One region of the Terrabacter sp. RAF57 genome, then DNA from elsewhere that is predicted to be linked to it. Evidence: predicted binding sites of a transcription regulator. Region 1 holds the regulator's gene; each other region holds the start of a gene.

What was found. The regulator LexA, encoded in region 1, represses DNA repair genes until DNA is damaged. The targets are predictions, from matches to a motif close to TCGAACANNTGTTCGA.
Region 2: the regulator LexA is predicted to act here: its motif matches at 3,766-3,781, upstream of AB4Y83_RS15410 (alpha-ketoglutarate-dependent dioxygenase AlkB).
Region 3: the regulator LexA is predicted to act here: its motif matches at 1,399-1,414, upstream of AB4Y83_RS14590 (DUF6504 family protein).
Region 4: the regulator LexA is predicted to act here: its motif matches at 4,703-4,718, upstream of AB4Y83_RS10915 (HNH endonuclease signature motif containing protein).

The regions. Positions count from the first base shown of each region.
Region 1 covers NZ_JBFRDT010000004.1:94,795-101,697, reverse strand. Annotated here, with positions in the region: gene AB4Y83_RS07625 (Sir2 family NAD-dependent protein deacetylase) at 1-946, shown strand, start outside; gene AB4Y83_RS07620 (phosphotransferase) at 930-1,973, shown strand; gene AB4Y83_RS07615 (hypothetical protein) at 1,977-2,912, opposite strand; gene lexA (transcriptional repressor LexA) at 3,022-3,747, opposite strand; gene AB4Y83_RS07605 (LysM peptidoglycan-binding domain-containing protein) at 3,976-4,389, shown strand; gene AB4Y83_RS07600 (hypothetical protein) at 4,657-4,962, shown strand; gene AB4Y83_RS07595 (alpha/beta hydrolase) at 4,998-6,740, shown strand; gene AB4Y83_RS07590 (hypothetical protein) at 6,737-6,903, shown strand, end outside.
Region 2 covers NZ_JBFRDT010000013.1:68,045-76,104, forward strand. Annotated here, with positions in the region: gene AB4Y83_RS15385 (metal ABC transporter ATP-binding protein) at 1-547, shown strand, start outside; gene AB4Y83_RS15390 (metal ABC transporter permease) at 544-1,599, shown strand; gene AB4Y83_RS15395 (Fur family transcriptional regulator) at 1,596-2,024, shown strand; gene AB4Y83_RS15400 (isoprenyl transferase) at 2,137-2,916, opposite strand; gene recO (DNA repair protein RecO) at 2,954-3,682, opposite strand; gene AB4Y83_RS15410 (alpha-ketoglutarate-dependent dioxygenase AlkB) at 3,803-4,453, shown strand; gene AB4Y83_RS15415 (maleylpyruvate isomerase family mycothiol-dependent enzyme) at 4,468-5,286, shown strand; gene AB4Y83_RS15420 (hypothetical protein) at 5,297-6,835, opposite strand; gene leuA (2-isopropylmalate synthase) at 6,872-8,060, opposite strand, start outside.
Region 3 covers NZ_JBFRDT010000012.1:36,382-41,646, reverse strand. Annotated here, with positions in the region: gene AB4Y83_RS14600 (DNA polymerase III subunit alpha) at 1-279, opposite strand, end outside; gene AB4Y83_RS14595 (SAV_6107 family HEPN domain-containing protein) at 288-737, opposite strand; gene AB4Y83_RS14590 (DUF6504 family protein) at 769-1,224, opposite strand; gene AB4Y83_RS14585 (DUF4126 domain-containing protein) at 1,803-2,498, shown strand; gene AB4Y83_RS14580 (hypothetical protein) at 2,660-3,211, shown strand; gene AB4Y83_RS14575 (methylenetetrahydrofolate reductase) at 3,331-4,239, opposite strand; gene AB4Y83_RS14570 (polyprenyl synthetase family protein) at 4,334-5,265, shown strand, end outside.
Region 4 covers NZ_JBFRDT010000007.1:74,090-82,149, forward strand. Annotated here, with positions in the region: gene AB4Y83_RS10890 (LysR family transcriptional regulator ArgP) at 11-952, shown strand; gene AB4Y83_RS10895 (hypothetical protein) at 981-1,679, shown strand; gene AB4Y83_RS10900 (glutamate decarboxylase) at 1,714-3,090, shown strand; gene AB4Y83_RS10905 (rhodanese-like domain-containing protein) at 3,127-3,507, opposite strand; gene AB4Y83_RS10910 (DMT family transporter) at 3,699-4,631, shown strand; gene AB4Y83_RS10915 (HNH endonuclease signature motif containing protein) at 4,757-6,235, shown strand; gene AB4Y83_RS10920 (hypothetical protein) at 6,491-6,916, shown strand; gene AB4Y83_RS10925 (hypothetical protein) at 6,946-7,107, opposite strand; gene AB4Y83_RS10930 (GlxA family transcriptional regulator) at 7,199-8,060, shown strand, end outside.

The DNA of each region.
Region 1 (6,903 bases):
CATACCCCCGCAGTCGACGGCCGCCGCGGTCACCCCGGCGACGACCCGGCTCTCCACCTCGCGCACCCTGCCGCTCCAGACGCACGACCTCGGCACCTTCGACGACCTCGTCGACCTCGTCAGTGGCGGCGGCGTCGTCGTGCTCTCCGGTGCGGGGCTCTCGACCGAGTCGGGCATCCCCGACTATCGCGGGCCCGACGGGACCCGTCGGGTCGAGCCGATGACGTACGGCGAGTTCGCGGGGTCGAGCGAGGCCCGTCGGCGTTACTGGGCCCGCAGCTACATCGGCTGGCAGCGCTTCAACGCCGCCGCCCCCAACGAGGGGCACCGCGTCGTCACCGACCTGCAACGTGCGGGCTACGTCGGGCCGATCATCACCCAGAACGTCGACGGCCTGCACCAGGCTGCGGGGGCGACGGACGTCATCGAGCTGCACGGGTCCCTCGACCGTGCTGTCTGTCTCACGTGCGGCGAGTACACCTCGCGAATCGGTCTGCACGAGAGGATGACCGAGGCCAACCCCGGCTTCATGGACCGCTTCGAGGAGGCGGCGCACGTGGTGGGCTCGCAGTGGGGTGAGCAGGTGCGGCCCGACGGTGACGTCGTGCTCGCCGACGCGCTCGTCGAGTCCTTCCACGCCCCGCGCTGCCTCGTCTGCGGCCACGACACCGTCAAGCCCGACGTCGTCTTCTTCGGTGAGTCGGTGCCCAAGGCGCTCGTGGAGCAGTGCTTCTCGCTCGTCGAGGGTGCCGGCGCCGTCCTCGTGCTCGGGTCGTCGCTGTCGGTCATGAGCGGCTACCGCTTCGTCCGTCGCGCGCACCAGCGCGACGTGCCCGTCGCGATCGTCACGCGGTCGGCGACGCGCGGCGACGCCGAGGCGACGCTGCGCCTCCACGCGCCTCTCGGCCCGACGCTGACGGAGCTGCGCGATGCCCTCGGGCACTGAACTGCCTTGGTATGCCGCCCTCCCGGAGTCCGGGGACGGCTCGTCCGTCCGCTGGACGTCCGGCGCGTTCGAGGCCGAGCTGCGCGAGTGGGTCGGTGGAGTCCTGGGCGGTCTCGGCATCGACCTCGTGTCGCTCGACGCGGTGCACCAACGCCCCTGGTCGACGGTGTGGCGCGGTGTCACATCCGACGGCGCCACCTACTGGGCCAAGCAGAACTGCGCGCACCAGTCGTTCGAAGCGGCCCTGCTCGTCGTGCTCGACCGCCTGTCGCCGCACCGGGTCGTCCCGGTCGTCGCGGCCGACGTCGAGCGCGGCCTGCACCTCGTGCCCGACCAAGGACCGGTCTTCGCCCTGACGGTCGCGGACGACGACGTCGACGCCTGGTGCCGGGTCGCCGCCGAGGCGATGCACCTCCAGCGCGAGCTCGTCGGCCACGAGGCGGACCTCCTCGGCGCGGGCATCACGGCCCTGCCTCCGGCCGAGTCGGCGGCCTACGTCGAGGCGAGGGTCGCGTCCCTGACGGCCCTGGCCCCGGACGACCCGCGCCGCATGGCCGACGACGTCGCGCACCGGTTGCGTGCGCTGCTGCCGGCGGTCACGGCGTGGGCCGACGACGTGGGGAGTCTCGGCCTGCGGGAGAGCCTCGTGCACAACGACCTCCACGCCAGCAACGTCTTCGCGACGGCGCACGGGATGCGCTTCTTCGACTTCGGTGACGCCGTGCTCGCCCACCCGCTGTCCGCGCTCTTCGTCCCGCTCAACGTGCTGCTCCACCGCTTCGGCGCCACCCCGGACGACCCTCGGCTGAGGCGGGTGGCGGACGCCGCGCTCGAGGTCTGGGGCGACGTCGTCCCGGTCGCTGCACTGCGCTCGGCCCTGCCGTCCGCGCTGCGGCTCGGGCGGCTCGGGCGCGCCGAGTCGTGGCTCCGGGTCACCGCGACCCTGACGCCGGAGGAGGCGGTCGAGCACGGCGACGCCGGCACGTGGTGGCTCGGTGCTCTCGGTGACGAACCGCCGCTGTCCTGAAGGCTATTCGGCCACGGACCGAGCCGAACGCGCCTCGGCGCCATCGGCCTCGCGCAGGTCCCACAGCTCCTTGGTCTGCACGCCCCAGTAGGCGGCGAAGAGCACGATGATGATGACCTCGGCGATGAGGATCAGGTGGTCGAAGCCGCGCACCGTCAGGGCCGTCAGCACCGTCGCCCCCAGGGCGAAGGCCAGGGCGACCGCGATCGCGATGTAGATGCGCTTGTAGAGCGTTCCGCTCGCGCCGGTGCCACCGGTGGTGCCTTGGTGGCGCTCCTCGGCGCGCAGGGCGCTGAAGACCATGACGGCGATCACCCCGGCCACCATGGTGCCCGCGGCGATGCCGTGGCTCAGCGCGATGAACCGGTCGCGCAGCACGAGGAAGAGGGTGAGCTCCGCGAGCAGCACCAGACCGCAGACGGCCGAGACGACCATCGAGCGCACCGTAGGCCGGTCGGACGGGGCGCGCGTCATCGCGCCGCGCTTGAGCCAGGCGGCCACGAGGGCCGCGAGGACGGCGACGACGACGAGAGACCAGATGTTGTTGCGCACGGCCGCGGCGATCTCGGCCGGGGTCTGGGTGTACGCGTTCGGCCCGCACCGCCCGTCCGGCACCGTCGGGACCATGGCGACGACGAAGGCCATGAAGCCCGAGAAGTTGAGCAGCACGTCCTCCTCGGGCGAGTGCCCCTTGTAGGCGATGAGGCTGGCCCCGAGCGCGCACAGCGAGCCGACGAAGACGGTCCGCGCCGGCGTGTAGTAGTACGCGCTGATCGAGCCGAGCCAGCACGAGTGGTCGGTCTCCCACCACCACTGGTAGCCCACCGAGAGGAGCAGCATGAGGAGCAGGGCGATCATTGCGCCGCGCAGGTAGCGGTAGGTGAAGACGACGTCGCGGGTGCGGCCGGGTGCCATGGCGGTCTCCTTCGCAGGACTCACGAGTCAGAGTCTCGCGCCGTCGCGTCCGATACGCCTCCCGGACGCGACGATGCCGCCGGCGCGAGGGGCGCCGACGGCATCCGTCGTCGGGTGGGGGAGCGGCGCGTCGTCAGAGCCGGCGCAGGACCGCCGTGACCTTGCCGAGGATCGTCGCGTGGTCGCCGTCGATGGGCGAGAAGTCAGGGTTGTGCGGCATGAGCCACACGTGCCCGTCGGTGCGCTTGAACGTCTTGACCGTCGCCTCGTTGTCGAGCATCGCGGCCACGACGTCGCCGTTCTCGGCGTGCTGCTGCTGGCGCACGACGACCCAGTCGCCGTCGCAGATGGCGGCCTCGACCATCGAGTCGCCGGTGACCTTGAGTAGGAAGAGATCGCCCTCGCCCACGAGCTGCTTGGGCAGCGGGAAGACGTCCTCGACGACCTCCTCGGCCGTGATCGGCACGCCGGCGGCGATCTGGCCGAGCACCGGGACATAGGAGGCCTCGGGGCGCGCGTCGCCCGAGTCGGTCTCGGTGTCGTAGTGGTCGCCCCGTGGACGTGGCACGGTCGGGTCGCCTCCGCGGTAGCCGAGCTCCTCGGCCTTCGCGTCGGGAGAGACGACCTCGAGGGCCCGCGGCCGGTTCGGGTCGCGTCGCAGGTAGCCCTTGGCGACGAGGGCGTTGAGCTGGTGGGAGACGCTCGAAGGGCTGGCGAGGCCGACGGCGTCGCCGATCTCGCGCATGCTCGGCGGGTAGCCGCGCCGGTCGACGGAGTTGCGGATGACCTCGAGCACCCGCCGCTGGCGGACGGTGAGACCGTCGCCGGTCTCGCGATCGGGAAGCTCGGTCACGCCCATGGTGTCCCCTTCGTCGGCTCGTCAGTCCGCGTCGTGACGCTGGGTGTGGGGCCAGTGTCAGTGGTGGCTGGTGAGGTCTGTGGTGTGAGGAAAGACTACGCAGTTCGAACACAGTTGCCAAACACCTGTTCGATGCGTGTCTCGACTTCATCGAACATACGTGCTACAACTCGTACAGACGTTCTATCGAACACGTGTTCGCCAGATCAGGAGCAAGGGGAGGTCACCATGAGCGCCATCGTCCTCGAGGCCGTTCGTCAGCCGCACACCGAGGAGCCCGCGCGGTCGCAGCCGACCGGTCGGCCCCGTCTCGTCCTCGTCCCCACCGGGCCGGAGGCCGCTCGTGCGGCGCGTGCCGCGAGGCCGCCGATGCGCCTGACGCGTTTCGGTCGCCTCGTCGTGACGCTCCTCGTCGCGGGCGTCGTCTCCCTCCTCGGCGTCGGACTCGCCGGTCAGCTCGCGTCGGCCACGGGCGAGCCGCGCACGATCACGGTCCGGTCCGGCCAGACCCTGTCGGGCATCGCCGCCCGCGAGCTGCCTGAGCTCACCACGGCCGAGGGTGTCGTCGAGTTGCAGATCGCCAACGCGCTCAGCACCAGCTCGGTCCACGCCGGCCAGCAGCTCGTCGTCCCGGGTCGCTGACCCGGGGCCTCCTGGGCCGGCCGAGGACGTATGCCGTGTGTCCGGCTGCGCCCGTCCCGGCCCTTCCGATCCGCCGCGTTGGCTCCACCTTCAGCGGCTGGCGGTAGCGGCGCTTCGACCCCGCCGTTCCTGCCCCGGACGCCGCATCCCTGACCGGGGTGCGGCGTCCTGCTGTGCCCGCAGCTGCCGTTCCCGACCCCTGTGGATGACGGGCTCGAGTCCTCGGGCGCCTTGCCTAGCGTGGCTGTCCTCGGAAGGGAGCAGGGGATGCGCTACGACGTGGACACCGACGCGCTGCGCGAGGACGCCGCCTCGGTCGGCGAGGTGCTGGCGCGGGTGCGGCGGCTGAGGATCGCCGACGAGCTGCGGCCACTCGGTGGGGCGATCCCCGGTGGTCGTGTCGCCGGCGGCCTCGGCCAGGTCGCTGCGGCGTGGGAGGCGCGGCTGGCCGGGACCCGCTGGGAGCTGCGCGAGCTGGGCCGCTGCCTCGCCACGGCCGCCGACACCTATGACGCCGTCGAGCACGCGTCTCGGCAGGCCCTGCGGTCGTCGTCATCCGGCGGCACCCGATGAGACCTGGTGTGGCGGGTGCCGGTGCTCCGCTGACCATGACCGTCGCCGATGTCCGGGCCTGCCGGCCGCAGTCCCTGCTCGAGGTGGGCCGGCGCCTCGAGGAGCACCGCCTCCGGGTCCTCGGACTCGCGGAGCTCGTGCTGTGGCGTCGCGCCGCCGCGCCGCGCTGGTCGGGCGCGGCCTCCTCGGCGGCCGCCGACCGCTACGGCCTCGTCGTCGCCGGCCTCGGACGGCTCGCGGGGAGCATCGCGGTGACCGGTCACGCGGTCGGGCACGCCGCGGCACGTCTGCAGTCGGCGCTCGAGCTCGTCGGTCGCGCCGACCGTCGAGCCGCCGACGAGGGCGCCTGGGTCGACGGCGAGGGTCGGCTCTTCCTTCCCGTCCGCGCGTCGCTCGGTGACCCTGCAGGCGAGGCGCACCGGGCACGGCTCGACGAGCTGTTGAGGGTCGAGGTGCACGCCTGTCTGGCGCGGGCCCGACAGGCCGCGAGCCAGACCGACGACGAGCTGTGGAGAGGGCTGCTGACCGCTGCCCGTGGCGCGACGGCGTCTCCGGGGACTGCCGGGCAGCTGGACCCGCAGCTGCCACCTCCGCCGGCGGGGCCCTCGACGAGTGCCGGGGTCGGCGGTCAGGTGTTCGCCTCCGCCGCCTGGTGGCGGTCCCTGACCGACGAGGAGCGACGCCGCGCCATCCGTGAGCGTCCGGACTGGGTGGGTCCTCGCGACGGGGTGCCGGCCGCCGCTCGCCACGAGGCCAACCTCGTCCTGCTCGGCCGAGCGGAGCAGGCTGCCTGGACCCGCGAGCAGGAGGCGCAGCGGGCGGCGTCTGCGAGCAATGCCGCCGAGCGCACCCGTTCGGCCGAGCACGTGGCGGCCCTGCAGGCGGTGCGCGACGTGCTCGGGCGTCGCGACGGTGGACCCCGACGTCTGCTCCTCGTCGACGCGAACGGACCCGACGTCAAGGCGGTCGTCGCGATCGGCGACGTCGACCGGGCCGAGCACGTCGTCACGTTCGTCGGCGGCCTGTCGACCATGGTCGGGGCCGATCTCCGGCGCTACGACGACACCTTCGTGCGGATGCGTTCGGAGGCCAAGGCGGTGGCGCGTGGTGAGGACGTCGCACTCGTGACGTGGATGGGCTACGACGCGCCGCAGGTCCACGAGATCGTCACGTCGGTCGACCGGAACGTCCTCAACGGCAAGCTCGCCCGCGACAACGCCGGCGCGCTGGCCGACTTCGTGACCGGTGTCGAGGCCTCCCGTCACCGTCCGGCTCACCAGACGGTCTGGGCCCACTCCTACGGCGGCACTCTCGCCGGCCAGGCCTCGCTCCGCACGAGTGCGATCGACGATGTCGCCGTCTTCGGTGCGCCCGGCCTGCCGTTCTCGGACGTGGCGCACACCGCCCTCAAACCCGGCTCCCTCAACGTCCTCGGCGCGGTCGGGGACGACGTGTTCGCCTACGGCTGGATGGTGCACGGCACGGCGCCGGCGGACGTCGTGGGCGCGAGCCGGCTCTCGACCTTCGCGCTCAAGCAGACCGGGACCGGCTGCAACCACTGGCTCCACCCGCGATCGGACTTCGTCGACGTCCGTCGCACCTCCGCCGGTCACTCCGACTACCTCCGGGCCGGCACCGACAGTGCGCGCAACCTCGTCGCAGTGGCGGCCGGTCGTCCCGACCTGCGGGTCTTCCAGGGCGTCGACGAGAGGGCGTGCACGACGACCGGACCGAGCCTTGGGACCGACCCCCTGCGCTGGCCGAGGCTCGTCCCGTGACCTCGTTCGACGACGGCCCGACCCGTCCGTTCGACGGTCTGGTCGGGTCCGCCCGACGCGACCGCCTCGTCGCGTGGGCGTGTGGGTGGCTCGCGGTGCTCCAGGCGCTGCCCTACGTCGCGGTCGGCTGGATCACCGACGGCGGGACGGCTGCCGGCGACGG
Region 2 (8,060 bases), on a different contig from region 1:
GGCGTCCGTCCGGGCCACCGCCGAGGAGATCGTCGCCACGGGGCGACTCCCCCGCATCGGCTGGCTCGGCCGGCTCCGCGCCACCGACCGGCAGATCGTGGCCCGTTCGCTCGACGTCGTCGGTCTCGCCGACCGCGCCGCGACCGAGGTGAGCACGCTCTCGGGGGGCCAGCAGCGCCGGGTCCTCATCGCCCGCGCCCTCGCCGGGCAGCCCGACGTCCTCATCATGGACGAGCCCACCGCCGGGGTCGACGCCGCGAACCAGCACGTGCTCGCCGACGTCCTCGACCGCCTCGTCGAGCGCGACGTCACCATGGTCATCGTCACGCACGAGCTCGGAGCGCTCGAGCGGCTGCTGACCCGCATCGTCGTCATCGACGGCGGACGCATCCGCTTCGACGGGACACCCCGTGCGTATGCCACTGCGCGCGACAGCGTCCACCACGACCACGACAGCCACCACCACGACCTCGAGCTCGAGGGCCACCACCCGTCGCTGGCCCACGGCCCGCTCGACGTCGACCGCACCGACAGGAGCCGACCGTGATCGACCTGCTCTCCGTCGACTTCATGCAGCGGGCGCTCATCGCCGCCCTGCTCGTGGGCACCGTTGCGCCGATGGTGGGGATCTTTCTCGTCCAGCGCCGGCTCTCGCTCATCGGCGACGGCATGGGCCACGTGGCCCTCGCCGGGGTCGCGATCGGCCTCGTGTCCGGGGCCGCGCCGGTGCTGACGGCGCTCCTGGCCGCGGTGATCGCCGCCGTCGTCATCGAGCTGCTCCGCGCCCGCGGCCGCACCAATGGTGACGTGGCCCTCGCGGTCATCTTCTACGGCGGCATCGCCGGCGGCGTCGTCATCATCAGCAAGTCTCCCAGCGGCACTCCCGCGAACCTCATGAAGTACCTCTTCGGGTCGATCCTCACGACCCAGCGCACCGACCTCTACGTCTTCGCCGGGCTCGCGCTGCTCATCTCCGTCACGACGTGGGCGCTGCGCCCGCGCCTCTTCGCGGTGGCCAACGACGAGGAGTACGCCCGCGCCGTCGGCCTGCCCGTGCTGCCGCTCAACATCGTGCTGGCCGTGCTCACCGCGACCACGGTGGTCGTCGCCATGCGCGTCGTCGGGCTCCTGCTCATCAGCGCGCTCATGATCGTGCCCAACGCCGCGAGCCAGCTCGTCGCACGGTCCTTCAGCGGCGGCGTCCGGTGGGCCATCGCCTTCGGTCTCGTCTCCTCGGTCGGCGGCGTGGCGCTCTCCTACCCGCTCGACACACCGTCCGGTGGCACCATCGTCCTGCTCGCCGTCGCGCTCTTCGTCGTCACCGCCGTCGTCACCAGCGTGCTGGCCAGGGTCGGCGGGAGGAGGCACGACGTCGCGGAGACCCACGCACACGAGCACGGCGCCGAGTGCGGTCACCCTGCGGTGACGCACGGCGACCACGTCGACTACGTCCACGACGGGCACCTGCACGCCGCCCACGAGGGCCACTACGACGAGCACGGCGTCCATCACGACCACCCCGCCCCGCCCGGCCCCGAGACGGCGGGCGCCGGCCCGGCCGGCACGACCTCCGGCCCGACGACAGGATCGAGATCATGACGAGCAGCACCAACACCTCGGGCTCCGCGGCGACCTCACGCAAGCCGACCCGGCAGCAGGTGGCCGTCGCCGAGCTGCTCGAGCGCTCCGACGACTTCACCTCCGCCCAGACGGTGCACGCCCGGCTCCGCGACGCGGGAGCCGGCGTCGGGCTGGCGACGGTCTACCGGACGCTCCAGTCGATGGTCGAGGCCGGCACCGTCGACGTGCTGCGCACCGACGACGGGGAGGCCGTCTACCGGGCCTGCTCGACCCACCACCACCACCATCTCGTGTGCCGGGCCTGCGGTCGCACGGTCGAGGTGGAGGGCCCGGCCGTCGAGAAGTGGGCCGACAAGATCGCGAGCGACCACGGCTTCAGCGGCGTGACACACACCCTGGAGATCTTCGGCACCTGCGCCGACTGCACCGCCACCGCCGACTGACCCCAGCAGCTCTCCGCACCGAACGCCGCGTTCGGTCTCGAAAGCCGTGTTCTACCGAGGTTTTCGACACCGAACGCGGCGTTCGATTCGAGAAGGCTGCGTGCCGCTGCCGTCAGGAGCTGGCTGTCGGGGTGTCGACGGCTCCGCCGTAGCGGCGGTCGCGGTCGACGTACTCCTCGATCGCGGCCCAGAGATCGCGACGGTCGTAGTCGGGCCACAGCCGGTTCTGGAAGACCATCTCGGCGTAGGCCGACTGCCACAGCAGGAAGTTGCTCGTGCGCTGCTCTCCGGAGCTGCGCACGAAGAGGTCGACGTCCGGCATCGTCGGCTCGTCGAGGTAGCGCTGGATCGTCTTCTCGTCGACCGAGCCCGGCCGGAGCCGACCGTCCTTGACGTCGTGGGCGATCCGTTGCACGGCGTCGGCGATCTCGGCACGCCCGCCGTAGTTGACGCAGAAGTAGAGGGTGAGCCCGGTGTTGTGCTGCGTCAGCTCCTGGGCGATCTCCAGCTCCTTGATGACCGAGCGCCACAGGCGCGGCGCCCGACCCACCCAGCGCATCCGCACGCCCCACTCGTGGAGCTGGTCGCGTCGTCGGCGGATGACGTCGCGGTTGAAGCCCATGAGGAAGCGCACCTCGTCGGGAGACCGCCGCCAGTTCTCGGTCGAGAAGGCGTAGGCGGACAGGTGGGTCACGCCGACGTCGATGGCTCCGGCCACGACGTCGAGCAGCGACGCCTCCCCGGCCTCGTGGCCCTTGGTCCGCGGGAGCCCTCGCGCGTTGGCCCACCGGCCGTTGCCGTCCATGACGATCGCGACGTGCTTGGGCAGCAGGGCAGGCGCGATGACGGGCGGGGTGGCGCCGGACGGGTGCGGGAAGGGCTTGGCGTACATGGGGCTCCGGTCGGTCGGGATCGGGTTCGCTGCTGGCTCAGGCGCGCTCGACGAGGCGCAGCGACCGCAGCCCTCGCTCGATGTGCCACTGGAGGAAGGCGGAGACGAGGCCGTTGCCCTGCCTGCGGCACCGCTCGTCGCTCGCGTCGGCGACGTCCCAGTCGCCGGTCAGCAGTGACGCGAGCAGCTCGAAGGTCTCGGGGGCAGGGGCGCTCGAGCCGGGCGGACGGCATACGGAGCACARGGCGCCGCCGGCCTGCACGTTGAAGGCCCGGTGCGGGCCCGGGGCCCCGCACTTCGCGCAGTCGACGAAGCTCGGTGCCCAGCCGGCGACGGCGAGCGAGCGCAGCAGGTAGGCGTCGAGGACGAGCCCGGCGTCGTGGCTGTGCTCGGCGAGGGAGCGCAGCGCGCCGGCGAGCAGGAGGTACTGCTGCGTCTGCGGCTCGTGCTCCTCGGTGAGCTGGAGCGCCGTCTCGAGCATCGAGGTGGCGCACGTGTACGCGATGTAGTCACGCGCGATGGCGTCACCGTAGGGCGCGAGCGTCTCGACCTGCGTGACGGTGTCGAGGTTGCGACCCTCGTAGCACTGCACGTCGATGACCATGCCGGGCTCGAGGCGCGACCCGAAGCGCGACTTCGTGCGGCGCACCCCCTTGGCGACGGCGCGGACCCGACCCCGCGTGCGGGTCAGCATCGTGATGATGCGGTCGGCCTCGCCCAGCTTGTGGGTGCGCAGGACGATCGCCTCGTCACGGTAGAGGGGCATGGGTCCATTGTCTCCCCCGCCGAGGCGTCGGCCGCACCGCACGCGCCGGTGTCCACGAGGTCGACGCGAAACACCGCCGGGAGTCGAACACCCGTTCGACCCGTGGGCTATCGTGGGGCCATGGACCTCTCTCTCCAGGGTTCGCTCCTCGACCTCACCGACGCGATGACGCTGCGCGACGTCGGCACCGGGAAGACCCGCCACCACCTGGCCCACGGCGCGTGGGTCGACGTCCGTCCCGGCTGGCTCGCGGCCGGCGACGAACTCTTCACGGCCCTGCTGCGTGACGTGCCGTGGCACGCCGAGCGCCGGCAGATGTACGACTCCGTCGTCGACGTCCCTCGGCTGACGAAGTTCTACGCCGGCGACGAGAGGCTGCCCCACCCGATGCTCGTCGAGGCCCGCGACGCCCTGAGCCGTCACTACGCGCCCGAGCTCGGCGAACCGTTCGTCACGGCCGGCCTGTGCCTCTACCGCGACGGTCGCGACAGCGTCGCCTGGCACGGCGACCGCATCGGGCGCTCGCGCGACAGCGACACGATGATCGCGATCCTGTCGCTCGGTTCCGCACGCACACTCGCCCTCCGCCKTCGTGACGGCGGACCGATCCCCGGCTCGACGACAAAGAGCTTGCGCTATCCCCTGGGACATGGTGACCTCGTCGTGATGGGCGGCTCGTGCCAGCGGACATGGGACCACTCGGTGCCGAAGACGTCCGAGCCGATGGGGCCGCGCATCTCGGTGCAGTTCCGTGTAGCCGGTGTTCGCTGACAGGAGACCCACGTATGCCGTCCAGCCGCTCAGGTGGCCCCCTTCCCTTCCTCGACCACCTCGCGGCCGACTCGGCCCGCTTCCGGACCGTGCTCGCGACGGCCCCAGCGGACGCCCGCGTGCCGACGTGTCCCGACTGGGACGCCGACGACCTGCTGTGGCACCTCGGCGAGGTGCAGTGGTTCTGGGGCGAGATCGCCGAGCGCAGGCTCACCGATCCGGCCGACCTCGACGCGATGAACGCGAGCCGCGAGGAGCGTCCGGGCGACCGCGGCGGGCTGCTCGCCTTCTTCGATCGCTCGAGCGAGCGGCTTCAGCGGGTGCTCGGCGAGCTGGCGCCCGAAACGCCGCTGTGGATGTGGTACGACGAGGACCAGACCGCCGGCTACATCCGCCGTCGCCAGGCCCACGAGGCGATGGTGCACCGCGTCGACGCCGAGGTCACGGTGGGTGAGCGGACCCCGCTCGACTGTCGGCTGGCCGCCGACGGCATCGACGAGGCCCTGCGGATCATGCGCGGCCACGAGCCCGAGCCGGACCTGACGCACGTACCGGTCTCGGCGCCGGTGACGATCGCGACGGTCGATGCCATGCACGCGTGGACGGTCACTCCCGTGCGCATCACCGGCACGTGGAACGGCGACGAGATCGACGTGCAGCGCTTCCTCGTCAGCGACGGACCGGACGACGCCGCGGCGGCCGAGATCAGCGGGTCCGCAGCCGACATCGACTGCTGGCTCTGGAACCGTCCGGTGGAGGGCGAGATCACGCGCGACGGCGACGCGGCAGCGCTGGCCGCGGTCGATGCTGTGCTCACCGACTCGATCGACTGACCCGGACGGCTCAGCCGGTGCGGCGCCCGAGGCGACCTGCTCGCCTCGGGCGCGGGAGCCAGGCGTGGACCATCGCGGCCAGGACGACGACGAGAGGGACGAACGCGAAGAGGTAGCGCGAGCGTCCCTGGAGCACGAGCGTGAAGGCCGCGATGCCGAGCACCGAGCCAGCGACGAGCAGCGTCTCCCTCCGGTAAGGCGCGCGCAGCAGCCCGACACCGGCCACGAGCAGCACGGCCAGCCACACTGCCTGGGTCACGTCGGCGCGCAGCTGGTAGCCCGACCCGTGGAAGCCGTTGAGGTCGTGGACGATCCCGGTCACGCCTGTCGCCGGCGCGAGCGTGCCGGGCAGCGAGTCGGGGCCCTCGCCCCACGCCCAGAACATCCCGTCGCCCCAGTTCCAGGCCGCCTTGCTGCCGTAGAAGGCGAGCGTGCCACCGAGACCTCGCTCAGCCCACCGGTCTGCGAGGACGTCCACTGCATACGTCTTCATCTCGCCCTGGCTGCGGCCGGTCACCGCGTCGACCATCTCCCGTGAGTACGCGCCGTAGCTGACCACGCCGGTGGGCGAGCGCTGCTCGTCGGAACCGAGCGCGACCCACCAGAGGATCGGGGGTGAGACCGCGGTGTCGATGCGCGCGGAGTCGACCCCGGAGGCCGCGGAGGCCGCGGCGCCGAGGCCCACGCCGAGGACGACGAACGCGAGGGCGGAGGCCGCGCAGGCGGCGATGACGCCCGCGCGCCGGGCCGGGAGGAGGTCGTGGTCGAAGATCGCCACGACGGCCGTCAGGACCGCCGCGATGGCGATGACGACCGGGGTGGTCTTGATGGAGTAGGCCACCGTGACCGACACGATCGCGAGCAGCCACAGGACGACTCGTCCCGTGCGCGGCCGCGGGGTCATGGCCCGGACGGCCAGGGCCACTCCCCCGACGACGAACGGCATCGCGTAGAAGTCGGTGTAGGGCACCGCCAGCCACGGGCTCGTGCCGACGAGGACGAGCGTCGCGAGCTGGGCGCCGAGGGAAGGACCGCGACCTGCCACGCGCCCGACGAGGTCGTGGACGGCATACAGCGTCAGGCCCACGCAGATCCCGTTGAGCGGGATGAGGACTGCGTCGGGTGCGAGCGAGAACGCCTGTCCCACAGCGACGCCCATTCTGTCGATGGCGAGCAGCGGCAGGTTGTTGGGGTAGAGGGAGAGGTAGTCGTACTCGCCCTGGCTGAGCGGTCTCCCTACTTGGAGGCCGCGCGCCATGTCCATGACGATCCGCGCGTCCCAGCCGTAGCGGTAGCGCGTCATGAGACCGACGAGCGTCGCGACGACGCCTCCGCCGACCGCGATCGCCACCGGCACCCAGCGCCGCTTCGCCCACCCGGGGACGCGGACGACCGCGGCGAACAGCACCAGCCCGAGGGTGACGGGCACGACCACCTGCCAGCGGTGCTCGACGTTGACCGGTCGGGGCGCGACGAGTCCCACGACCGCGACCGCGACGAGCGAGACCCCGGCCAGTCGAAGCAGCGCTCGACCGACCGGGGACTCCATGGCGCCAGACGCTACCCCACGCGGGTGGTCGTCAGATCAGGCGTCCGACGAGGGGCTCGGAACGGCGTCGCGGTGGGCGCGGTTGACCGCCGAGACGATCGCCTTGATGGACGCCGTGACGATCGACGGGTCGACCCCGACACCCCAGAGCACGCGGTCGCCGACGGCGCACTCGACGTAGGCCGCGGCGCGGGCGTCGCCACCCGCGGAGAGGGCGTGCTCGGCGTAGTCGAGGACCCGGACGTCCGGGGTGCCCTCGACGGTCGAGAGCGCATCGACGAAGGCCGCGATGGGACCGTTGCCCGTGCCGGTGACGGTCATGGACTCGCCACCGTCGCGGACGGTCGCCTCGATCGTGCTCGCCCCGTCGACGGTCGAGTCGGTGACGACGTTGACGAGCTCGAAGCGGCCCCAGGCCCGGCTCGGGTCGGGGAGGTACTCGTCCTGGAACTTGGCCCACAGGTCGGCTGGAGCGACCTCGCCGCCGTCCTGGTCGACACCGCGCTGGACGACACCGGAGAACTCGATCTGCAGCCGACGCGGCAGGTCCATCTGGTGCTCGGTCTTCATGATGTACGCGACGCCGCCCTTGCCGGACTGGCTGTTGACGCGGACGACGGCCTCGTAGGAGCGGCCGAGGTCGTGCGGGTCGATGGGGAGGTAGGGGACGCCCCAGACGAGGTCGTCGATCCCCGTGCCCTTCGCCTCGGCCTCGGACGCCATGGCCTCGAAGCCCTTCTTGATGGCGTCCTGGTGCGATCCGGAGAAGGCCGTGAAGACGAGGTCGCCGCCGTAGGGGTGGCGCTCGCCCACGGGCAGCTGGTTGCAGTACTCGACGGTGCGGCGCACCTCGTCGATGTCGCTGAAGTCGATCTGCGGATCGACGCCCTGGCTGAAGAGGTTCATCCCGAGGGTGACGAGGCAGACGTTGCCGGTGCGCTCACCGTTGCCGAACAGGCAGCCCTCGATGCGGTCGGCGCCGGCGAGGTAGCCGAGCTCGGCCGCGGCCACGCCGGTGCCGCGGTCGTTGTGGGGGTGCAGGCTCACGACGATCGACTCTCGCCGCTCGAGGTGGCGGACCATCCACTCGATCGAGTCGGCGTAGACGTTGGGCGTCGCCATCTCGACGGTCGCCGGCAGGTTGACGATGATCTTGTGGTCGGGCGTCGGGTCGATGACGTCGACGACGGCGTTGCAGATCCGCATCGCGAAGTCGAGCTCGGTG
Region 3 (5,265 bases), on a different contig from region 1:
GCGCTCGGGGTGCTCGGGGCCGAGGGCGAGATCGACGCCGAGGACCGGCGCGACGTCGTGCTCCATGCAGGAGCGGACGAACTTCACGGCGCCGTAGAGCCCGTCGCGGTCGGTCAGGGCGAGCGCCGGCTGCCCGAACGCCGCGGCACGCTCGACGAGCTGGTGCGGCTTGGCCGTGCCGTAGCGCATGGAGTAGCCGGACGCGACGTGCAGGTGCACGAAGCTCTCGGTGCTGCCGGCCGCGCTGCTCGTGCGGCCGCTGGTGATGGTGGTGGTCATGCCGGTCGTCACCCGCTCGCCCGGCTCCTCGAGACCGGGGTGATCGACTGCGGCAGCGGGATCGTCGCGGGGACACCGAGGAGGTCCTGGACGATCTCGAGGAACATCTCGGCCTGGCGCAGCAGGTCGTCGGACTCGCGTGCGCTGATGTGACCGCCGCGGTCGATGACCGACCGGTGCGCCGAGCAGGCGGCGAAGAAGGCGGCCCACTCCCCCAGCTCCGGGGCCACCCCGGGCAGCACCTGCCACACGCTGCGCGGTCGCGAACGTGGCGACGGCACGGTGCGGGCGGCGACGAGGGCCGCGGCGGCGCGCAGGGCTCCGAGGTGGGCGTCGCGATAGCGCTCGGACGCGTCGCTCGTGCGGCACGCGGTCTCGAGGGTGGTCCGGCCCCGCTCGAGCAGGTCGAGCACGGCGACCGAGATGGGTGGGCGGCGCAGGTCGTGGGCGGTGGTCATGGTGGTTCCTCTCCTCTCTCGTCTCATGGGCTCAGTCGGCGACCCGGACGAGCGACCAGTGGTCGCCGCGCGGGGACTCGTCGTGGGCGAGGTCGTAGACCCCGGGCGTGAACGACCATCCCGGGCTCGCCTCGACGCGCCAGACGTGCTGCTCGCTCGCCGCGGCGACGAGCGTCTCGCCGGGACGGACCTGCGCCTCGTCGGCCTCGAGCGCGTCGTGCCACCAGGCCCGCCGCTCGCGCCACTGGGCGAGGACGCCTCGGACGACGTAGAGGCGCYCGCGCCAGATGAACGCCTCGGGTGGCGCCTCGAGGGACCCGGCCTCGGAACCCGAGGGTCCCGACGACCCGGAGTCCCGTGAGGACCTCGAGGACCCGGGCGGACGGGTCGACCTTCCGACCGGACCACCGGAGCCCACGACGGACTGCTCCTGCTGCTCCCGCTCGCGCACTCTCACCTGCACGGCGTCACTGAACCTGCGCACCACGACACGTCTCCCTCGGACACGTCGAGGCCGGACATCACGACCCAGACCACCCGCGCCCCACACGAGCGGTCCGACACCAACCGACGACTTGAACTGACAACTGACTGACAACTGACTGGCTCGGACACCGGCTCGGACCTCACCTCCCGGGCACCTCACCCGAAGAGACGACGTTCGAACACCTGTTCTATACTCGAAGCCTAACCCCTGGCGCCGACAGCCTGTCAAGACGGTCCGCGGGTCACGTCCACGCGATCCCGAGCCGCCGCAGCCGACCTCTCCGCACGCGTCCGTTTCGCCCCGCTCCGGACCGATCTGAGTACCCGTGCTCAGGTCCGTGCGGCGTCCCCGGCGACAGAGTGATGGCGCGGGTTCGGTCCGCGAACGGAGGGGCGCAGGGGTCCTGTCCGCTCACGGATCGGGCCCGTTCCGCTGCCCCCTCCGCCGCCTGCAGCGCGCCCCGTTGCGCCACCCCCGGGAATACGGGAGCGTCAGGGACGTTGGACCTGGGCTCGGCCGACCGGTCGGGCCACAGCCGCACCGGCGCACCGCGACCGGCGCACGACCGAAGGGGTGTCGTGGGCGCCGAGCTCATCCCCATGGCCTTCACCACCGGGTGGGGCAGCGGCATCAACGCGTACGCCGTCGTGCTCGTCCTCGGGCTGGCCGACAAGGTCTTCAACCTGAGCCAGATCCCGAACGCCTTGGCTCGCACCGACGTGCTCATCGGGGCGGCCGTCCTCTTCGTCGTCGAGATGTTCGCCGACAAGATCCCCTACGTCGACTCCGCCTGGGACTCCGTGCACACCGTCGTCAGACCGGCCGTCGGGGCGACGATCGGCTACCTCATCGGCCACGACACGGCGAGCCTCGACGCCGCCGTGGGCGCGGCGACCGGTGGTGTCACGGCCCTCATCTCGCACGGGATCAAGGCCGGGCTGCGCGCTGCCGTCAACACCTCCCCCGAACCGGCGAGCAACGTCCTCGTCAGCACCACCGAGGACGTGACCGTCACCGGCGTCACCGCCCTCGCCATCGCGCACCCGTGGTGGGCCGCTGCCATCGCCCTGCTCTTCCTCGTGCTCGGCGCGTTCCTCGTCTACAAGCTGGCCGCACGCATCCGCCGCTACAAGCGCCGCTACGACGCCTGGGGCGAACGCGTCGGCATCGCCGTGCCCTCCGAGCGCCGGGAGCGCCGCGGGACCGCTGCGCCACCGCCGCCGTCGGCCCGGGCCGACGAGCGTCTCGAGCGACCCTTCGACCAGGAGACCTGACCGGCCCGCCCGGTGAGCGCCGCCACCCCCGGACCTGGGTCCCCACAGGTCCGCAGTCCTCTCACAGGACCTCCCCACCCTGACGAGGGTGGGGACACAGGGCTGTTGCCGACGGTGGACACGGCTGGCACGAGGCCAGCCCATCGAAGGAGTGGGAACGCATGAAGAACAAGACCATCGCGCTGGCAGGCGCCGGCATCGTGGCCGCGTCGGCGCTCGCGCTCGGTGGGGCCGCCCTCGCGAGCGCGGACGAGACGGGTGCCACCCGCACCACCACCAGCTACGGCCAGCTCGGCGAGGGCCCCCGGGCCAACGGCAACACCAACGGCAACACCAACGGCAAGACCGACGGCAACACCGACCCGAGCAAGCCGATGCGCTTCGACGAGACGCTGCTCACGGGCGACGTCGCCGCCACGGTGACGGCGGCCGCCAAGGCCAAGGAGCCGACCGCGACGATCGAGCGCGTCGAGACCGACTCGGACGGCGTCTACGAGGCGCACATGGTGCGCACCGACGGCACCCACATCACGGTGCAGGTCGACGCGTCCTTCGCCGTGACGGCCGTCCAGGAGGGCGGACCTGGCGGGACGGGCGGACCCGGTGGCCGTGGCGGTGACCACGACGGCGACGGCCCCCAGGGCCAGTCGGGCCAATCGGGCGAGGCCCCGGCCTCCCCCAACGGCACGGCCACCCCGCCGAGCACCACCTGACCGACCCGGCCCACGCACCGGACGGCCGGCCCTTCCCTGGGGGCCGGTCGTCCTCGTGTCGTCGGGCTGGCCGCACCTCCAGCCGGGGGGGCCCCTCGTCCTCCGAGTCTCCGCGCCGGTCAGAGGTTGCCGAAGACCTCGAGCGTCGCCGACGACCGGTTCATCGTGATGAAGTGGATGCCGGGAGCACCCTCGTCGAGCAGGCGGCGCGACGACTCCGTGGCGATCGCCATGCCCTCGGCGCGGACCCCGGCGGCGTCGTCGCCGTGTCGCTCGAGACGGTCGGTGACCGCGGTCGGCATCGGCTGCCCTGCCAGCTGCGCCATGCGCACCACCTGACGGGCGTTGGTGATCGGCATGATCGCCGGGACGACCGGCAGCCGCGACCCGCGCCGGGCGAGCTCGTCGCGCAGCCGGAGGTAGTGGTCGACGTCGAAGACCATCTGGGTGATGGCGAACTCGGCGCCGGCGCGCTCCTTGCGGATCAGGGTCTCTGCGTCCTCGCTGATGTCGCCCGACTCGGGGTGGCCGTCGGGGAAGGCCGCGACACCGACGGTGAAGTCGCCGAGCCCCCGGACCAGTGCGACGAGCTCGTCGGCGTGGTCGAGGCCCTCGGGGTGCGCCACCCACGGCTGGCCGAGGCCGCCCTGGGGGTCACCGCGCAGGGCCAGGATGTTGCGGACCCCAGCGGCGGCATACGACCCGACGATGCTGCGCAGCTCGGCGACGGAGTGCCCGACGCACGTCAGGTGCGCCATGGGCGTCAGCGAGGTCGCCTCGAGGACGCGCTGGGTGAGCCGGACGGTGCGGTCGCGGGTGCCGCCGCCGGCGCCGTAGGTGATCGAGACGAAGCTCGGCGACACCTTCTCGAGGCGTCGGATGGCGTCCCAGAGCTGCGCCTCGGACGCGTCGTCCTTGGGCGGGAAGAACTCGAAGCTGTACGTCGGGGTGTCGGCCTCGATCATCGCCGGGATGGACCGCGTGAACCGCTCCGCCCGCGCCATCGAGGATGCCGTGCCGTGTGCCATGCCGCACACCATAAGCCGCGCGCGTCCGCGGTGTCCGGGCTGTTCACGGGCGCACCCGCGCGCCGCGTAGGCTGACCCCGATTCCCGCGACTCGATGGAGGACCCCGTGCAGACCCCCACCGACCTCGATGTGCTGCGCCGTCGGGTGCAGCAGGCGATCGACGGGCAGATCGCCGGGGCCACGCAGTCGCTGGCCGCGATCGGAGAGGAGACAGCCCCGCTCGTCGCGGCCGTGTCCGGCCTGCTGACCGGCGGCAAGGGTCTGCGCGCCGGCTTCCTCTACTGGGGCTACCGCGCCGCCGGTGGCGCCGACTCCGACGCCCTCGTGCGCCTGGCCGCGAGCATGGAGTTCTTCCAGGGCGCCGCCCTGCTCCACGACGACGTCATGGACCGCAGCGACACGAGACGGGGTATGCCGTCCGCGCACCGTGCCGTCGCCTCGCTGCACCAGGCGCGTGGCTGGGCGGGTGACGCCGACCGCTTCGGCGAGGGCACCGCGATCCTGGCCGGCGACCTGTGCCTCACGTGGTGCGACGAGCTGTACGCGACGTGCGGCCTGCCCGCCGACGAGCTGGCCCGCGGCCGTCAGCTCTTCGACTCGATGCGCACGCAGCTCATGGGCGGCCAGTTCCTCGACCTGCTCGAGTCCGCCCGCGGCTGGGACGGGCTCGACCTCGACGCCCGGGTCGCCTCGGCGCGCAAGGTGATCCGCTTCAAGAGCGCGAAGTACACCATCGAGCACCCGCTGCTCATCGGGGCGCTCGTCGGCGGCGCGCCGGACGGGTCGCTCGCTCCCCTGTCGGACTACGGCCTCGCCCTCGGGGAGGCGTTCCAGCTGCGCGACGACCTGCTCGGCGTCTTCGGCGACCCCGAGGCCACCGGCAAGCCCGCGGGTGACGACCTGCGCGAGGGCAAGCGCACCGTGCTCGTGGCCCACGCCCTCGACGCGGCGTCCGACACCGACCGCGACACGGTCGAGAGCCTCCTCGGGCGCGACGACCTCGAGCTCGCGGGCGTCGAGGCGAT
Region 4 (8,060 bases), on a different contig from region 1:
GCATGGCTTCATGCGGCTCCAGCCCGAGCACCTCGCGACCCTGCTCGCCATCATCGACACCGGCACCTTCGACGCGGCGGCCCGACGGCTCCACGTGACACCGTCGGCCGTGAGCCAGCGGGTCAAGGCGCTCGAGGCCGAGGTCGGTCAGGTCGTCGTCGTGCGCAGCACCCCGTGTCGCGCCACGAGCGCGGGCGAGGCGCTCGTCCGGCTCGCCCGGCAGCAGGGACTGCTCGAGTCGGAGGCGCTTGCCGGGCTTGTCGCCGACGGCCGGTCCCGGGTCGACCTGCCTATCGTCGTCAACGCGGACTCGATGTCGACGTGGTTCGGTGCGGTGCTGACCGAGGCTGCCGCCTGGGACGACGTCGTGCTGCGCCTGAGGGTCGAGGACCAGGACCACTCGGCTCGGCTGCTCCGGTCGGGTGAGGTGCTCGGCGCCGTGACGTCCGACCCGACGCCGGTCCAGGGCTGCTCGACCGAGCCTCTCGTCACGATGCGCTACCTGCCGGCGGCGGCGCCGCCGCTCGTGGACCGATATCGGGTCGGCCGTGGGATCGACTGGGCCGCAATGCCGCTCGTGCGTTTCAACGACAAGGACGACATCCAGCAGCGCATCCTCGACCGGCGCGGCGTGGACGTCGCGCCGCCGACGCACGAGGTGCCCGACGGGGGTGGCTTCGTGACGGCGGTCCGCTCCGGGCTCGGCTGGGGTGCGCTCCTGACAACTCAGCTCGGGCCGTTGCTCGACGCTGGTGAGCTCGTGCGACTCGGGTCGCGCGACCACGTCGACGTCCAGCTCTACTGGCAGCGGTGGAGGCTGCCCTCGGCGCACCTCGACCGGCTGAGCGACACGGTCCGACGCGAGTCGGCGCGTGGCGGGATCCATCCGGATGTCGGCAGTCACCCGCAAGGGGTGAGCCGCGGCGACCAAGGCCGCTCGATAGTGGAGTGATCGACCCGTCGACGGGAGCGAGCCGAGGATGAGGGTACGACCAGAACGCCTGAACGCGGCGATCGCCTGGCTCTTCATGGCCGGCTCTGCGTGCTTCGTGCTGGGCTCGTTGCCTGCCTACCTGAATGCCGTCGGCGGATGGGTCGATGGCGTCACCTACGTCGTCGGCTCGGTCTTCTTCACCAGCGCTTCGTCCTGCCAGCTCGTGCAGGCGCAGAACCCCTCGACGACCGCCGTCGACGAGGTCACCCAGCACCAGCCGGTCCAGGCCCGTCTGTGGTGCTGGCTGCCGCACGAACTCAACTGGCTGGCCGCGGCCGTGCAGCTCCCCGGCACGCTGTTCTTCAACGTCAGCACCGTCGCCGCCGTGACCCACAACGCGACGGCCGCCGAGTCCGATCGCTACGTGTGGCGGCCCGACCTCTACGGGTCGGTGCTCTTCCTCGTGGCGAGCGCCTGCGCCGTGCTCGCGGTCTCGAGCCGCTTCCTCAGCGTCCAGCCCCGGTCGTTCCCGTGGCGGATCGCCTGGCTCAACATGCTCGGCTCGGTGTTCTTCATGGCCTCCGCGATCGCCAGCTACGTCGTGCCGAGCACGGACCAGGTGCTGAGCACGCGGATCGCCGTGGCCGGGACCTTCTGGGGCGCCGTGTGCTTCCTCGTCGGCGCCGCACTCCTGCTCCCGGCCTGGCGTCGTGCCGTCGCGACCGCCACGCCCGCGAGTCCCTAGACACCACCCCTCCGTCCGACTCAAGGAGAAGCGCATGTCCACACCGTCCGAGATCAACGCCATAGCAGCGCTCTACGGCAACCGCTTCGTGACCGAGGAGGTGCCCAGCCGCGAGTTCCCGGTCACCGGGATGAGTGCAGTGGACGCGATGCGCCTCGTCGCCGAGGACCTCGCCCTCGAAGGAGATCCGGGGCGCAACCTCGCGACCTTCGTCACCACGTGGATGGAGCCCGAGGCGCAGCAGATCATCGCGGAGAACCTGCACCGCAACTTCATCGACCACGCTGAGTACCCGCGCACGGCCGAGATCGAGCAGCGCTGCATCCGGATGCTCGCCGACCTGTTCCACGCCCCGGGCGAGACCACCGGGGCACGCACCCAGGGCTCGTCCGAGGCGATCATGCTCGGCGGTCTGTCGCTGAAGTGGAACTGGCGCACCCGTCGCCAGGCCGCGGGCGGCTCGACGGAGCGTCCGAACCTGGTCTTCGGCGGCGACGTGCACGTCGTGTGGGAGAAGTTCTGTCGCTACTTCGACGTCGAGGCGCGGATCGTCCCGCTTCAGCCCGGGAAGTACACCATCGGCCCGGAGGACGTCGCGCCGCACGTGGACGAGAACACCATCGGAGTCGCGGCCGTCCTCGGCACCACCTTCACCGGCCACAAGGACGACATCGTCGGCATCAACGACCTCCTCGTGCAGATGAAGCGAGAGCGTGACCTCGACGTGCCGCTTCATGTCGACGGGGCCAGTGGTGGCTTCGTGTGGCCGTTCCTCTACCCCGACTCGCCGTGGGACTTCCGGCTCGAGCAGGTGCGCTCGATCAACGTCTCGGGTCACAAGTTCGGCCTGGTCTATCCGGGCATCGGCTGGCTGATCTTCCGGGAGGTCGCAGACCTGGCGCCCGACCTGGTCTTCAAGGAGAACTACCTCGGCAAGACCGACTCGACCTTCACCCTGAACTTCTCGACGGGGTCGGCGATGGTCCTGGCGCAGTACTACAACCTCGTGCGCTACGGACGTGAGGGCTACACCTACATCATGCGCAACATGCAGGCGAATGCTCGGATGCTCGGCGACAAGCTCGAGGCGATGGGGCGCTTCGAGCTGATCGGCCGGGAGGAGGAGCAGCTCCCGCTCGTCGCCTTCATGCTGTCCGGTGACCACGGGTACGACGAGTTCGACATGGCCTGGCAGCTGTCTGCCGAGCGCGGTTGGATGGTGCCCGCCTACACGCTGCCGCCCGACGCCCAGGACGTCACCATCATGCGCGCGCTGGTCAAGGAGACGATGAGCCGCGAGCACGTCGACACGCTGGCCCGCGACATCGAGGAGGCCTGCACGACGCTGGCGGCGAAGGGTGCGGCACACGAGTCGGAGCGAGCCAAGATGGTCAGCGGCCCGGGCCACTGATCAACTGCTGCGCCCTCGACCGTCCTCGGTCCGGGCCTACTCGGCGGAGGCGAGCCACGCCCGCCACGCGGCATACCCCCCGATGACGTCGGTGGCGCGGTGGATGCCGAGGTCCTGGAGCGAGGCGGCCGCCAGGCTGGACGTGTAGCCCTCCTGGCAGAGGACGATCACCTCGAGGTCGTGGCTCGCGACCGGCAGCGACGCGTCGCTCGAGGGATCGAGACGCCACTCGAGGACGTTGCGCTCGATCACCGTCGCGAAGGGCAGCTCACCCTCGGCCGCACGCTGGGCGGCGGGGCGGATGTCGACGACGAGCGCGCCGTCCGCACGTGCCATCTCGGCCTGCTCGGGCGTGAGCCGGTGGAGGCGACCGCGAGCCTCGGCGAGGACCTCGTCGATGGTGCGGGGTCGGGACATGGTCAGGCCTCTCGGGACGGGCAGCGGCAGGTCGGCACCCTTGCGCTGGGGGCACGTCCACCGTGCCACACGGCGGGCGTCGACGCCTGTGCGACCGGACCCCTGACACCCGTCCGTGGTGGCGGGATGTGGGGGACATCTGACCGGAAAACCGGCGGCGCTCTGTCGGTGTCGACGCCTACGGTCGTCGGGTGACCGTGGACTCCCGCACTGCATCCCAGGCCCCGTCCAGCGCTCGCCGTGCAAGGTGGCTCGTCCTGGCTGCCGTGGCCGTGACGCTCCTCCTCTGGGCGTCCGCGTTCGTCGCGATCCGCCACCTCGGCCGAGACGTGCCGCCGGGCGCGCTGTCGCTCGGGCGTCTGCTCGTCGCGTCGGTCGCCCTCGGGGTCCTCGTCTTCCGACGGCCGCGGACCTGGCCGGGCCGCCGCGACTGGCCCCTGCTGCTGCTCTGCGGGGTCGGCTGGTTCGGCATCTACAACCTCGCCCTCAACGAGGCCGAGCGGCGCATCGACGCCGGCACCTCCGCGCTCATCGTGCAGATCGGGCCGATCATCGTCGCGCTCCTCGCCACGGTCTTCCTCGGTGAGAAGATGACGCGTTGGCTGCTCATCGGCATGGCCGTCGGCTTCGCCGGTGTCGTCGTCATCGCGCGCGGCTTCTCCTCAGGCGACTCCGGCGACATGGTGGGCGTGTGGCTCGCCGTCCTGGCTGCGGTGACGTATGCCGTGGGCGTCCTCGCGCAGAAGCCGCTCCTCGGGCGGTTGCCGGGTCCCGAGGTCACGTGGCTCGCCTGCATCATCGGCGCCGTCGTGTGCCTGCCGTGGAGCGGCGAGCTCGTCACCGTGGTGCGTGACAGCGACCCCAGCACCTTGTGGTGGATCGCCTACCTCGGGATCTTCCCGACCGCCATCGCCTTCTCGACGTGGGCCTACGTGCTGGCGCGCAGCGATGCCGGCACGCTGACCCTGACGACGTTCCTCGTGCCGTTCATCGCGACACTCATCGCCTGGGCGCTGCTCTCCGAGGTGCCGCCGCCCCTGACCTTCGTCGGCGGGGCGTTGTGCATCGCCGGTGTCCTGCTGACGCGGCGCAAGCCACGAGTGGCTCCGACCGCGGAGGAGTGAGCGCGCTCCGATCCCTTTGCGACGCAACGGGATCGGATGGACTCACAGTGTGGACAGACCTTCACAGTCTATCGAACGTGTGTTCCAATAGAGGGGTCGGCGACCCGGGTGGGAGGAGTGAGTTCGTGCCATTCCTCGACACCGGGCGTCCGGCGCCCGACGCGACTGACGGTGGCAGCAGCCTCGATCCCCGCGTGGTCTGGCTGCTCGGTCAGGCGAAGGCCCGCGCCGATCGCGCGCAGGAGCGCAGCGCGTCCCTCACGTTGGATGACGAGGCCGAGGAGGTGCTCTCGCAGATCGAGCGCCTCGAGGTCCAGAAGGCTCGCCTCGAGGGTCGTCTCGTCGACGCGTATGCCGCGCTGCACTCCGTCGAGGAGCAGCAGCTCGCCCGGTGGACGACGAGCTCGCCCGTCCCGATCACGGCCGACCAGGTCGCCGCGCAGGAGATCGCCTGGGCGACCGGGGTGGGCGCGACCGAGGTCGCCCGCCGGCTCGAGCTCGCGACAGCACCCCGGCGTCATCGGGTGCTGCGTGAGCGGCTGCGGACCGGTGCTGTCAGTCTCCAGCGAGCCCTGCGCGTCGTCGTCGAGACGCGGGCGCTGGGCGACGACGTCCTCCCCGACCTCGAGGCCACGGTGCTCGCGCCGGCTCCGGACGGCGCGGTCGCCTCTCAGCGCCTCTTCGCCACGCGGTTGCAGCGGTGCGTCCGCTCGGCCGACTCCCGGGCTGCCGAGGGGCGCCGCCGGTCCTCTCGTCTGCGTCGCACGGCGTATGGCCGCCTCGTCGAGGACGGGATGGGGACGTTCACCGTCGTCGCGCCGGCCGAGCGGGTCGTCGGTGTGCTCGACCGGGTCGATGCCCTGGCTCGGGTCGCCCGCGCGGGTGGCGACGACCGCAGCCTCGACCAGCTGCGCAGCGACCTGCTCTGCGACCTCGCCCTCTTCGGCGTCGTCCCGTCCGGCACCGGCGGACCTGTCGGTGCCGGTGGCGGTCTCGGTGGTGGTCTCGAGGAGGAGCTCTCGTGTACGGGCCTGCTGTCCGACGCGGCGCCCGCGGCCGTCCGCATCGTCGTCCCGTTCGAGGTCGCCGTCGGGATGTCCGACGCCGCCTGCGAGCTGCCCGGCCACGGCTGGGTCACCGCCGCCCACGCCCGCCAGATCATGACCGCACCGGGCTCGGTGTGGCAGCGCCTTGCCGTCGACGTCGACACCGGCCGCGCCCTCGAGCTCTCCACCGACTGCTACCGCCCGACCGCCGCGATGGTCGAGCACGTGCGGGCCGTCGACGGCGTCTGCCGGGCCCCCGGGTGCCAGGTGCCGGCCGACCGGTGCGACCTCGACCACGTCGTCCCGTGGCCGGCCGGCTCCACCCACGTCTCCAACTCCGAGTCCCTGAGCCGGGGCTGCCACAACGGCAAGACCGCCGGAGTCTGGCAGGTCGAGCGGGTCGACGACGACGGCATCTCCTGGTCCTCGCTCGCCGGTCGCGACTACATCACCTATCCCAAGGACTGGCGAGAAGCCCTCCGCGACCCGGGCGCGGGTCCACCGCCTCGATGCCTTTCAGCTGGAGCCGAGACTGCCGACGATCCGCCACCCTTCTGACCGCTGGGCTCGGCTGTGCGGGCACGGCGTGCAGTGAGGCTGGTCCGGGCTCAGTCGCCGGTGACGGTCGTGAGGCAGAAGGGATGGCCGACAGCGTCGAGCAGGACCCGCAGGCGGGCGGGGCCGGCTGGCGCGCGGCTTCGACAGCGCCAATGGCGGCGGGTGGGCCTAGCGTGGCCGGATGACGCTCCCGGCGGACAGTCATGTGCACAGCGAGTGGTCGTGGGACGCCGCGCACGGATCCATGGACCGCACGTGCGCGCGGGCGCTCGAGCTGGGACTGCCGCGGACATCGTCCGCAGCTACCTGCGCGACGTCGCAGCCATGGTCGCGGCCGACGACGCCTTCGAGGTCCTCGCCCACATCGACGACCCCATCCGTTCTTGGGACGAGGCCGCGGACGGCCCCTTCGACCCGGCGGAGTTCGAGGTCGAACTCCACCAGGCCCTCGAGGCCGTCGCGGAGGCCGGCAAGGTGCTCGAGATCAACACGGTCCTGCCGCTGCACCCGACGGTCGTCCGCTGGTGGCACGACGTCGGCGGTGGCGCGGTGAGCTTCGGCAGTGACGCGCACGAGCCCGTGTCGCTCGCCCGTCGGTTCCGCGACGCCCGGCACCTCGCCGAGGCCTGTGGCTTCCGACCGGCTCGCGATCCGCACGACCTGTGGCCGCGCATCGACTGACGGCCGCCAGCCGGCGCGGGCCAGGTGTGTCAGCGGGTGACGGGCACGTCGTGCAGGACGCGCTCGATGTCGCGGTCGACCTCGGCGTCGGCGCCGAAGGGAGCGCGCGGCAGTGAGAACGTCCGACGGTGGTGCGGCTCGAGGGCCGCGACGATGGCGATGATCATGACGAAGAAGAAGATGATGTCCATGGCAGAAAGTCTGCGCTCATCATGATCCCGCCACGAGTGGCAGAACTGTCGATGATCGACAAGATCCTGCCAACCGTGCCATGCTGGCCGGATGCTGCGCACCATCGCCGTCATCGCCCAGGAGCCCGTGGCCATGTTCGAGCTCGGCGTCCTCTGTGAGGTCTTCGGCATCGACCGCACCGACGACGGTGTCCCGCCCTTCGACTTCCGCGTCTGCTCGGCACGCCCGGGCGAGGTGCTCCGCACGACGAGCGGCCTCAGCATCGTCGCGCCCTTCCCTCTCGAAGCCGCCTGCGGTGCCGACCTCGTCGCCATCCCCGGCGGAGCCGTCGACGGTCCCTACGACCCGGACGTCCTCGACATCCTCCGCCACACCGCAGCGAACGGCGGTCGCGTCCTCTCCGTCTGCTCGGGCGCCTTCCAGCTCGCCGCCGCCGGCCTGCTCGACGGCCGTGAGTGCACGACCCACTGGAGGTATGCCGCCCGGCTGGCCGACGAGCACCCCCGCGCCTGCGTTGACCTCGACGTCCTCTACGTCGAGGACGGCCCGGTCCTGACGAGCGCCGGCACGGCTGCCGGCATCGACGCGTGCCTGCACATCGTGCGCACCGAGCTCGGCTCGGAGGTGGCGACCCGCATCGCGCGCCGCATGGTCGTCCCGCCGCACCGTTCCGGTGGGCAGCGCCAGTTCGTCGAGACGCCCGTCCCGTCCGAGCCGTGCGAGGGCCTCCAGGACGTCATGGAGTGGGTTGCCGAGCGCCTCGACGAGGAGCACTCGATCCCGTCGCTCGCCAGGCGGGCGGCCATGTCGGAACGCACCTTCGCCCGCCGCTTCACCGCCGAGGTCGGCACGACCCCGCACAAGTGGCTGACGAGCCAACGGGTGCTCCGGGCCCGTCACCTGCTCGAGTCGACCGACCTCGACATCGAGCGGATCGCCCGCGAGAGCGGCT